4 regions of the Pseudomonas sp. LS.1a genome follow, and region 3 is predicted to be linked to each of the others. Evidence: riboswitches for the same ligand, from Rfam matches in the RefSeq annotation. Region 3 holds a riboswitch; each other region holds the start of a gene.
What was found. Region 3 has a riboswitch for cobalamin ahead of cobO (cob(I)yrinic acid a,c-diamide adenosyltransferase). Riboswitches for the same ligand answer to the same signal wherever they lie in the genome.
Positions count from the first base shown of each region.

Region 1: linked by a shared signal. The riboswitch ahead of MKK04_RS09555 (TonB-dependent receptor) and the one ahead of cobO (cob(I)yrinic acid a,c-diamide adenosyltransferase) in region 3 are both predicted to bind cobalamin.
Region 2: linked by a shared signal. The riboswitch ahead of MKK04_RS14320 (CbtB domain-containing protein) and the one ahead of cobO (cob(I)yrinic acid a,c-diamide adenosyltransferase) in region 3 are both predicted to bind cobalamin.
Region 4: linked by a shared signal. The riboswitch ahead of MKK04_RS09545 (ABC transporter substrate-binding protein) and the one ahead of cobO (cob(I)yrinic acid a,c-diamide adenosyltransferase) in region 3 are both predicted to bind cobalamin.

Region 1 covers NZ_CP092827.1:2,081,276-2,083,465, reverse strand. The annotation lists gene MKK04_RS09565 (carboxymuconolactone decarboxylase family protein) at 1-12, shown strand, start outside; gene MKK04_RS09560 (GNAT family N-acetyltransferase) at 91-660, shown strand; cobalamin riboswitch at 835-1,042, shown strand; gene MKK04_RS09555 (TonB-dependent receptor) at 1,152-2,190, shown strand, end outside.
Region 2 covers NZ_CP092827.1:3,100,378-3,102,567, forward strand. The annotation lists gene MKK04_RS14315 (GNAT family N-acetyltransferase) at 1-450, shown strand, start outside; cobalamin riboswitch at 669-892, shown strand; gene MKK04_RS14320 (CbtB domain-containing protein) at 986-1,174, shown strand; gene MKK04_RS14325 (CbtA family protein) at 1,184-1,870, shown strand; gene MKK04_RS14330 (cobalamin biosynthesis protein) at 1,870-2,190, shown strand, end outside.
Region 3 covers NZ_CP092827.1:1,317,835-1,320,024, forward strand. The annotation lists gene MKK04_RS06140 (hypothetical protein) at 142-720, opposite strand; cobalamin riboswitch at 888-1,107, shown strand; gene cobO (cob(I)yrinic acid a,c-diamide adenosyltransferase) at 1,228-1,839, shown strand; gene MKK04_RS06150 (cobyrinate a,c-diamide synthase) at 1,836-2,190, shown strand, end outside.
Region 4 covers NZ_CP092827.1:2,077,235-2,079,424, reverse strand. The annotation lists gene MKK04_RS09550 (DUF1624 domain-containing protein) at 1-606, shown strand, start outside; cobalamin riboswitch at 635-831, shown strand; gene MKK04_RS09545 (ABC transporter substrate-binding protein) at 943-1,953, shown strand; gene MKK04_RS09540 (FecCD family ABC transporter permease) at 1,953-2,190, shown strand, end outside.

The DNA of each region.
Region 1 (2,190 bases), 760 kb from region 3:
GCCAACGGCTGAGTGCAATTGGCGTCGCCGCCCTTGCGCGACGGCGCCGCGCCACCCAGACTGGGCGGCCCAGCCCTTGCAGGAACCCGCATGATCCACATCCGCCCCATGACGCCGGAAGACTTCGAACGCTTCTGGCCCACCTTCCAGGCCGTTGTCCAGGCCCGTGAAACCTACGCATTCGACCCGGCCTTGAGCTTCGACCAGGCCCGCCAGCTGTGGCTGGAGCTGCCCATGCGCACGCTGGTGGCCGAAGAAGACGGCGAGCTGCTGGGTTCGTATTACCTCAAGGCCAACGCCGCCGGGCCTGGCGGGCACGTGGGTAATTGCGGCTACATGGTCTGTGAGTCGGCACGCGGCCGGGGCGTGGCGCGGCTGATGTGCGAGCACTCACAGAAACAGGCGCGCCAGGAGGGCTTTCTGGCCCTGCAGTTCAACTCGGTGGTGGCCACCAATGAGGTGGCTGTGGCGCTGTGGCACAAGCTGGGCTTTGAAACCGTTGGCCGCTTGCCCAAGGCCTATCGCCACGCCCGCCTGGGGCTGGTGGACTGCCTGGTGATGTACAAGTGGCTGGCGGATGAGCCAGTGGTGGAGAAGCCACCGCTGCTGATCGGGCGCAAGAATATCGAGGCGCGGGTATCGCGGCGGCGCGGGCGCTGATCTTCTCTCGCAGGCCTGGCCTCTTCGCGGGTAAACCCGCTCCCACAGGGATATCACGGGCTTCTGGGCCGGTGTTTTACTTGTGGGAGCGGGTTTACCCGCGAAGAGGCCAGGCCTGCCTACAACTCCCCCCAATGATCACACCAGATTTGACGCCCCTACGTTTCAATGGTCAGATGCCCGCCAGTTTCAGGTGCCCTGCGCCGCCGCGCGCAGGGTGAAACGGGAAGCCGGTGCGTCGTGTTGCCCACGACAAGTCCGGCGCTGCCCCCGCAACGGTAAGCGAGCGAACCCTTCGAGATACCACTGTGCACCTGCATGGGAAGGTGAAGGTTTCATGCCCCTCGCAAGCCCGGAGACCGGCCTGGAGCTTCACTTGGCAACCCGCGGTGGGCGGGCGCAGGCCGGTATCCGTGCGCGCACCTGTGGGCACGGTGCGCCTTTGCGTGTTTTCCACCGGGATCCATTCATTCCTGCAGCAGTGGAACGACATGTCCCGTATGTTAAAGCTTCACCCCCTGGCGGCCTGCCTGGCCGTTTCCCTGCCGGCCCTGGCCGACGACCTTGACCGACAGCCCCTGGCCCTGCCCTCCACGACCATCACCGACACCCAGGGCAGCCACGCCATCGACCTGGCCACCCCGACCCAGGCTGGCTCGCGCCTGGGCCTCAGCGCCCTGGAAACACCGGCCAGCACCAGCAGCATCAGCGCCGAGCAGATCCAGCAGCGCAACAACCTCACCGTGCAGGACGCAGTGACCCGCTCGCCGGGTATCAGCTACGTCGGCTCCCCGGGCGACGGCGGCACGGGTCTTTCCGCCCGCGGCTTTGCCGGCCACAGCTCGGTGATGACCTTGTTCGACGGCGCACGCCTGTACACCGGTGCCGGTACCCAGACGTTCCCGGTCGACCCGTGGATGGTCGAGCGCATCGATGTGATTCGCGGCCCGGCCTCGGTGCTGTATGGCGAAGGCGCCACCGGTGCAGTAGTCAACGTGATCCCGAAAAAGCCGTTTGCCGGCGAGGTACGCAACCACCTGCGCCTGGGCTACGGTTCGTGGGACCGTCAGCAACTCGGCCTGGACAGCGGCGGCAGCCTCGGCGAACGCCTGAGCTACCGCCTGGTCCTGAACCAGCAAGCCGGTAACGGTTGGGTCGACCGCACCCCTTCACGCAGCCTGGCGCTGAGCGCCGCGCTGCGCTTCGATGCCAGCGACGACCTCAGTTTCACCCTCGCCCACGACCGCGGCGATGCGGAGCCTGCCAACTACTACGGCACCCCGCTGATCGACGGTCACTACCGCAGCAGCCTGCGCAAGAAGAACTACAACGTGCAGAACGACGTGCAGCATTACGTCGATGAATGGACCCGCCTGAACACCGACTGGACGTTGAACGACCACCTCAGCGCCAGCAACCAGCTGTACTACATCAAAAGCCGCCGGCACTGGCGCAACGCCGAGGACTACAGCTGGGACGCCGAGCGCCAGCAGCTGCTGCGCGGCAGCTACCTGGAAATCAAGCACAACC
Region 2 (2,190 bases), 1.8 Mb from region 3:
GCCGATGCCGAGCAGATCCTGGCCTTCATTACCGAGCTGGCCGAGTACGAACGCGCCCGCCACGAGGTGATCGCGAGCGTTGCCGATATCGAATACAGCCTGTTTGGCGAGGGCAGCACCGTGCACAGCCTGATTTGCGAACGCGATGGCCGGGCAATCGGCTTTGCTGTGTATTTCTATAGCTACTCGACCTGGCTAGGTCGCAACGGCATCTACCTGGAAGACCTGTACATCACCCCTGAGCAACGCGGCGACGGCGCCGGGCGACAGTTGCTGCAACACATTGCCCGCGAGGCAGTGGCGAATAATTGCGGGCGGCTGGAATGGAGCGTGCTGGACTGGAACGAACCGGCGATCGGCTTCTACCAGAAGCTGGGGGCCGAGGCGCAGGATGAGTGGGTGCGCTACCGGCTGGATGGGGACAAGCTGGCGGCGTTTGCCCGGGGATAACCGGGGGCGCTTGCGTCCGGTTTCCGGTCAAGCCCGCTCTCCTGGAACTGCGCATCACTCGGCAGGGGCACTGTGGGAGCGGCTTCAGCCGCGAACACCGGCGCAGCCGGTGCCATGCACCGCGTTGGATTCTTCGCGGCTGAAGCCGCTCCCACAGGATGCCCGGAGCCCCCGCAAACTCAATTCTGGCAATTGACGCCAGCCCCGCCCCATGCTCTCCTTATGCCTCGCGTTCAGGTGCCCCCCATGGGGGTGAAACGGGAAACCGGTGCGTCGCAGGCCCTCCAGCAGGGCCGGACAAGGCCGGTGCTGCCCCCGCAACGGTAAGCGAGCGAAGCGTCTTTGCCACTGTGCCCGGTCACCCGGCATGGGAAGGTGACGCCTTCCAGGAGCCTGGCTCCTCCTCGCAAGCCCGGAGACCGGCCTGGCGTTCATGAACACCCCGCGGTGGGCGGGCGCTGTTGCATTCCCCTGGGCCGCCACGCTCGGGGCTGCCGCGCTTGCCCATTGCCCACAAAAAGCAGAGGAACGCGTCATGCCCGTCACCAGCGCCAAGCAACATAGCATCACCACCCCCGTCACCCTCAGCCAGCGTGTCGTTATCGCCGTGGGCGCCAGCCTGCTGGGCCTGTGCCTGGTGTACTTCGCCGGCTTCTCGCACATCGAGGCCGTGCACAACGCCGCCCACGACACCCGCCACAGCGCCGCCTTCCCCTGCCACTGAGTACGCCCGATGATCACACGCATTGCCCGTACCGCGGGCTTCAGCGGGCTACTGGCGGCCTTGCTGCTGACCCTGCTGCAAAGCTTCTGGGTCGCCCCGCTGATTCTCGAGGCAGAAACCTACGAGTCCGCGGCCCCGGCCGCCCAGCACGAACATGCTGGCGAAGTGGCCGCCCATGAACACAGCGCCGAAGCCTGGTCGCCGGAAGACGGCTGGCAGCGGGTACTGTCCACCACCGGCGGCAACCTGGTGGTCGCGGTCGGTTTCGCCCTGATCCTCACCGCCCTTTACAACCTGCGCGAACCAAAGCGTGCCGCCACCGGTGCGTTGTGGGGCCTGGCCGGCTTTGCCGTGTTCTGCCTGGCCCCGACCCTGGGCCTGCCGCCGGAACTGCCAGGTACCGCAGCCGCCGACCTGGGACAACGCCAGGCCTGGTGGGTCGGCACCGCCAGTGCCACTGCGCTGGGCCTGGCCCTGCTGGTGTTCGCCCGCCACTGGTTGCTGAAGGCGCTGGGTGCCGTGCTGCTGGTCATTCCCCATGTAATCGGTGCACCGCAACCCGAAGTGCACGAGAGCCTGGCCCCTGCCGCATTGGAAACCCAGTTCAAAGTGGCCTCCTGGCTGACCAACGCTGCCTTCTGGCTGGCCCTGGGCCTGCTTAGCGCCTGGCTGTTCCGACGCTCCAGCAAGGCCTGATGCCAGCCTTTTACGCCGGCATCGGCTGCCGCCGGGGTTGCCCGGCGGATACGCTGGAAACCCTGCTACGCCAGGCCCTGGACAACCAGGGCCTGGCGTTGGCCGACCTGCATGGCATCGCCAGCATCGGCCTGAAGGCCGACGAAGCCGGCTTGCAGCAGTTGGCCGAACGCCTCGACGTGCCCTTGGTGTTGTACGATACCGCGCAGTTGCAACCCTACGAACACCAACTCAGCCACCGTTCCGCCACAGCCCATACCCACAGCAGCTGCTGGGGCGTGGCCGAGAGTGCGGCGCTGGCCCTGGCAAGTCAGCGGCTT
Region 3 (2,190 bases):
CCCTGTGGGAGCGGCTTTAGCCGCGAAGAATCCAACGCGGTGCCAGCCACCGCGTTGGATTCTTCGCGGGCATGCCCGCTCCCACAGAGGCCACGTCGCCCTTGCTAACGCGTTCCGGCCCCGGCCCGAGCCGAAGTTGCTTCAAGCCTGCTTGAGCAACAACGCCACCCCCGGGAAATACTGCCCCAGCTCGTTGTGCAACTTGCGGTAGGCATACGGGAAGTACCAGGCGATGGCACAGGCGGTATGTTTCTGCAGATCGTCGACCAGGTCCTGCAGTTCCTCGGGACTGGCGTGCTGGCCGGCCTTCCACGGGCTGATGAACAGCGCTCCGGCCTTCAACTGGCTGGGGTAGGCCACCTGGCGGGCGAGGGCAGCGGTCTGCTGCAGGGCGTCGGCCATGTCCAGCCGGGCGATTTTCGGCCAGCGCTGGCTGGCACTGAGGTATAGCGCTTCACCGGCACTGCTGAGCAACAGGTCGCAGCGCCCTTCGTATTCACCTTCATCGCGCTGCTTCTTGCCGGCAAACTGCTGCAGTGCCGCCAGCTCGGCCTGCCAGGCCGCCGCGGCAAGCAACCCGGTATTGGCGGCTGCCCCATGCCAGTACGGTGCTTCGGCATCGCCGGCAAACTGGTTGAAGCGGTCGATGCAGTCGCCCCAGCGCTCCAGCACCGGGGCAAGAAACTCCAGGCGCGGGTTGTTGATGATCTGGCCTCGCATGCTGCGCTCTCCTGTTGTCGTTGTGATCGCGTTCAGCTGAAAGTGATGGCTATGTGATATCACTGTATCCAGTGTGGCACAACCGGGTGAATTGGCCATTACCCGGGCGGTGACTGTTCGGCTGCAAAGCGGCCCGCTTCGATTGACGCTCCCGGTGCAACCCTCTAACCTTCGCGCGTGTTTCAGGTGCCCTGCCAGCCCCGTCTGGGCAGGGTGAAACTGGGAAGCCGGTGGGTGCCAGCATGGCGCAATTCCGGCGCTGCCCCCGCAACGGTAGGTGAGTCGCGGCCGCGCAGGGCCACTGGGTGCCAGCACCCGGGAAGGCGCGCAGGCCTGGGCCCAGGCCCGCTCACAAGCCCGGAGACCGGCCTGATACTGCCAACGGCATCACGGAGGGTGATGCGCGGTGCACCGTGGCCTACGGCCACGGCCCCTGCGCGTTCTCCGTCTGCCCGCCTATTACCTGTCGCCTCGCGTTGCCGTGGCGCCAGCCAGCGGAGAACCCTGATGAGCGAATCCACCGAACGCGACGAACGCCACCTGGCGCGCATGCAGCGCAAGAAGGCGATCATCGACGAACGCATCGCCAATTCCCCCAACGAGTGCGGCCTGCTGCTGGTGCTGACCGGCAATGGCAAGGGCAAGAGCAGCTCGGCCTTCGGTATGCTCGCGCGCGCCCTGGGCCATGGCATGCAGTGCGGTGTGGTGCAGTTCATCAAAGGCCGCAACAGCACCGGCGAAGAGCTGTTCTTCCGCCGCTTCCCCGAGCAGGTGCGCTACCACGTGATGGGCGAGGGCTTTACCTGGGAAACCCAGGACCGCCAGCGTGACATCGCCGCCGCCGAAGCGGCCTGGGCTGTGTCGCGCCAGTTGCTGCAAGACCCGAGCGTGCAGTTCGTGGTGCTCGACGAACTGAACATCGCCCTCAAGCATGGCTACCTCGACCTTGACCAGGTGCTCTCCGACATCCAGGCCCGCCCACCGATGCAGCATGTGATCGTCACTGGCCGTGCCGCGAAACCCGAGATGATCGAACTGGCCGACACCGTGACCGAGATGGGCATGCTCAAGCACGCCTTCCAGGCCGGCATCCGTGCACAGAAGGGCGTCGAACTGTGAGCCAGCCGCGCCACTGCCCCGCCGTGCTGATTGCGGCACCGGCCTCTGGCCAGGGCAAGACCACCGTCACTGCCGCCCTGGCCCGGCTGCATCGCAACCTCGGGCGCAAGGTGCGAGTGTTCAAGTGCGGGCCAGACTTTCTCGACCCGATGATTCTTGAGCGGGCCAGCGGCGCGCCGGTGTACCAGCTCGACCTGTGGATGATCGGCGCCGAGGAAAGCCGCCGCCTGCTGTGGGAAGCAGCCGGTGAGGCCGACCTGATCCTGATCGAAGGGGTGATGGGGCTGTTCGACGGCACGCCGTCCAGCGCCGACCTGGCGCGTCACTTCGGCGTGCCGGTGCTGGCGGTAA
Region 4 (2,190 bases), 760 kb from region 3:
CTTGAGTTCTCCGAAAGCCTGCGCCTGCGCACCTCCTACCCGGTGCTGCCGTGGATCGGTGTCATCGCCCTGGGCTACGGCCTTGGCCCGTGGTTCGCCCGTGGCAGCGAGGCCGGCCAGCGCCAGCATCGCCTGCTGCTGGCCGGGTTGATCGCGCTGCCGGGCTTTGTCGTGCTGCGCCTGCTCAACGGCTACGGCGAGGCGCCGTGGAGCGCTTACCCAACCCTCACGCAAACCCTGATGAGCTTCTTCAACATCACCAAGTACCCACCGTCGCTGCTGTTCCTGGCCCTGACCCTGGGCTGTGGCCTGCTGTTGCTGCGCGCTTTCGAACGCGCCGGCCAGGCCCGCTGGATCAGCGCCCTGGCGGTGTTCGGTGCAGCCCCCATGTTCTTCTACCTGCTGCACCTGTATGTGCTGAAGCTGCTGTACCTGGCCAGCGTGGCGCTGTTCGGCCGCAACCATGGCGACTACTTCGGCTTCGACGGCATCGCCGCGGTGTGGCTGGGGGCGGTGCTGCTGGCGGTTTCGCTGTACCTGCCGGTACGCTGGTTCGCCCGCCTGAAGGCGCGGCGGCGCGACATCACCTGGCTGAAGTACTTCTGAAAAGCGTTTTCACCCGGCGGCGCGATGGTCTACCATGCCGGCCGCCGGTTTCCACCACGGAATCAATAGGGAATCCCAGGCCCGCCAATTCGGGCCAAACGGAACTGCCCCCGCAACTGTAGGTGCCGAGCCTGCTCCATCGATGCCACTGGGCCACCAACCCGGGAAGGCGGAGCCAGGCCATGACGCACCAGTCAGGAGACCTGCCGGCCTACATTCACCAACCGGCGGGGTGTCCGGGATTGGCTATCAGTGTTGCCCCTGCCGCCAGCGGGGGCTCGACGATGCCTGTCCGTGCGTTCCTCACCCGAACTGTCCGATAGGAGATCGCCCAGCATGCTGCCCCGTTTTGCCACCCTGCTCGCCAGCCTCGGCCTCACCGGCCTGGCCCAGGCTGCTGCCACCCACTACCCGCTGACGGTCGACAACTGCGGCAAACCGCAAACCTTCGCCCAGGCGCCGGAGCGCGCGGTCACCATTGGCCAGGCCGGTACCGAGATGCTCTACGCGCTGGGGCTGGGTGACAAACTGGCGGCCACCTCGCTGTGGTTCAACAACGTGCTGCCCGAGTACCAGGTACAGAACGACAAGGTGCCGCGCCTGGCCGACAACGAGCCCAGCTTCGAGGCAGTAGTGGGCAAGCGCCCGCAACTGGTGACGGTGCAGTTCGAATGGATGGTCGGTGCCCAGGGGGCGGTCGGCACCCGTGAGCAGTTCGATGAACTGAGTATCCCCACCTACCTGCTGCCGTCGGACTGCGAAGGCAAGGACAACCTGGTGGGCGCCGACGGCACCCGCCTGCAGGCGTTCCAGGTCGAAAGCATCTACAAGAGCGTCAGCCAGCTGGCGGAAATCTTCGACGTGCAGGACCGTGGCACAGCCCTGAATGCCGAGCTCAGAAACCGCCTGGACAGCGCCAAGGCGCAACTGGCCGGCAAGGATCTGTCCACCACCTCGGCATTGTTCTGGTTCTCCAGCGCCGACCTGCACATCGACCCCTACGTAGCAGGCCGCCAGGGGGTCGCCGATTTCATGCTGCGCACCCTCGGCGTGCGCAACGTGGTCGAGTCCAGCGAAGAGTGGCCGACCGTTGGCTGGGAAACCCTGGCCAAGGCCAACCCCACCTGGCTGATCATCGCCCGCATGGACCGCCGCCGCTACCCCGCCGACGACTATCAGAAGAAGCTGGCATACCTGCGCAGCGACCCGGTAACGCGCAACATGGACGCGGTGAAACACGACCGCATCATCATCCTCGACGCCGACGCCATGCAGGCCGGCATTCGCTTGTTCAGCGGCCTGCAGACGCTGGCCGCCGCCTTCACCAGCGGCAAAGCAGCCCAGTGATGATGCGCCTGTTACCGATCGCCGTTGCCCTGGTCGCCCTGTTGGCGGCCTTGCTGGCCGGCACCGCCATCGGCGAAACCAACCTGTCACCCGGCGTGGTCGGCCAGGTGCTGGCCAACCACCTGTGGCAGGCCGGCTACCCGGTCGACCCGATCGACGCCGGCATCATCTGGAACTACCGCCTGACCCGCACCCTGGTCGCTGCGGCCTGCGGCGCCGGCCTGGCCATCTGCGGCG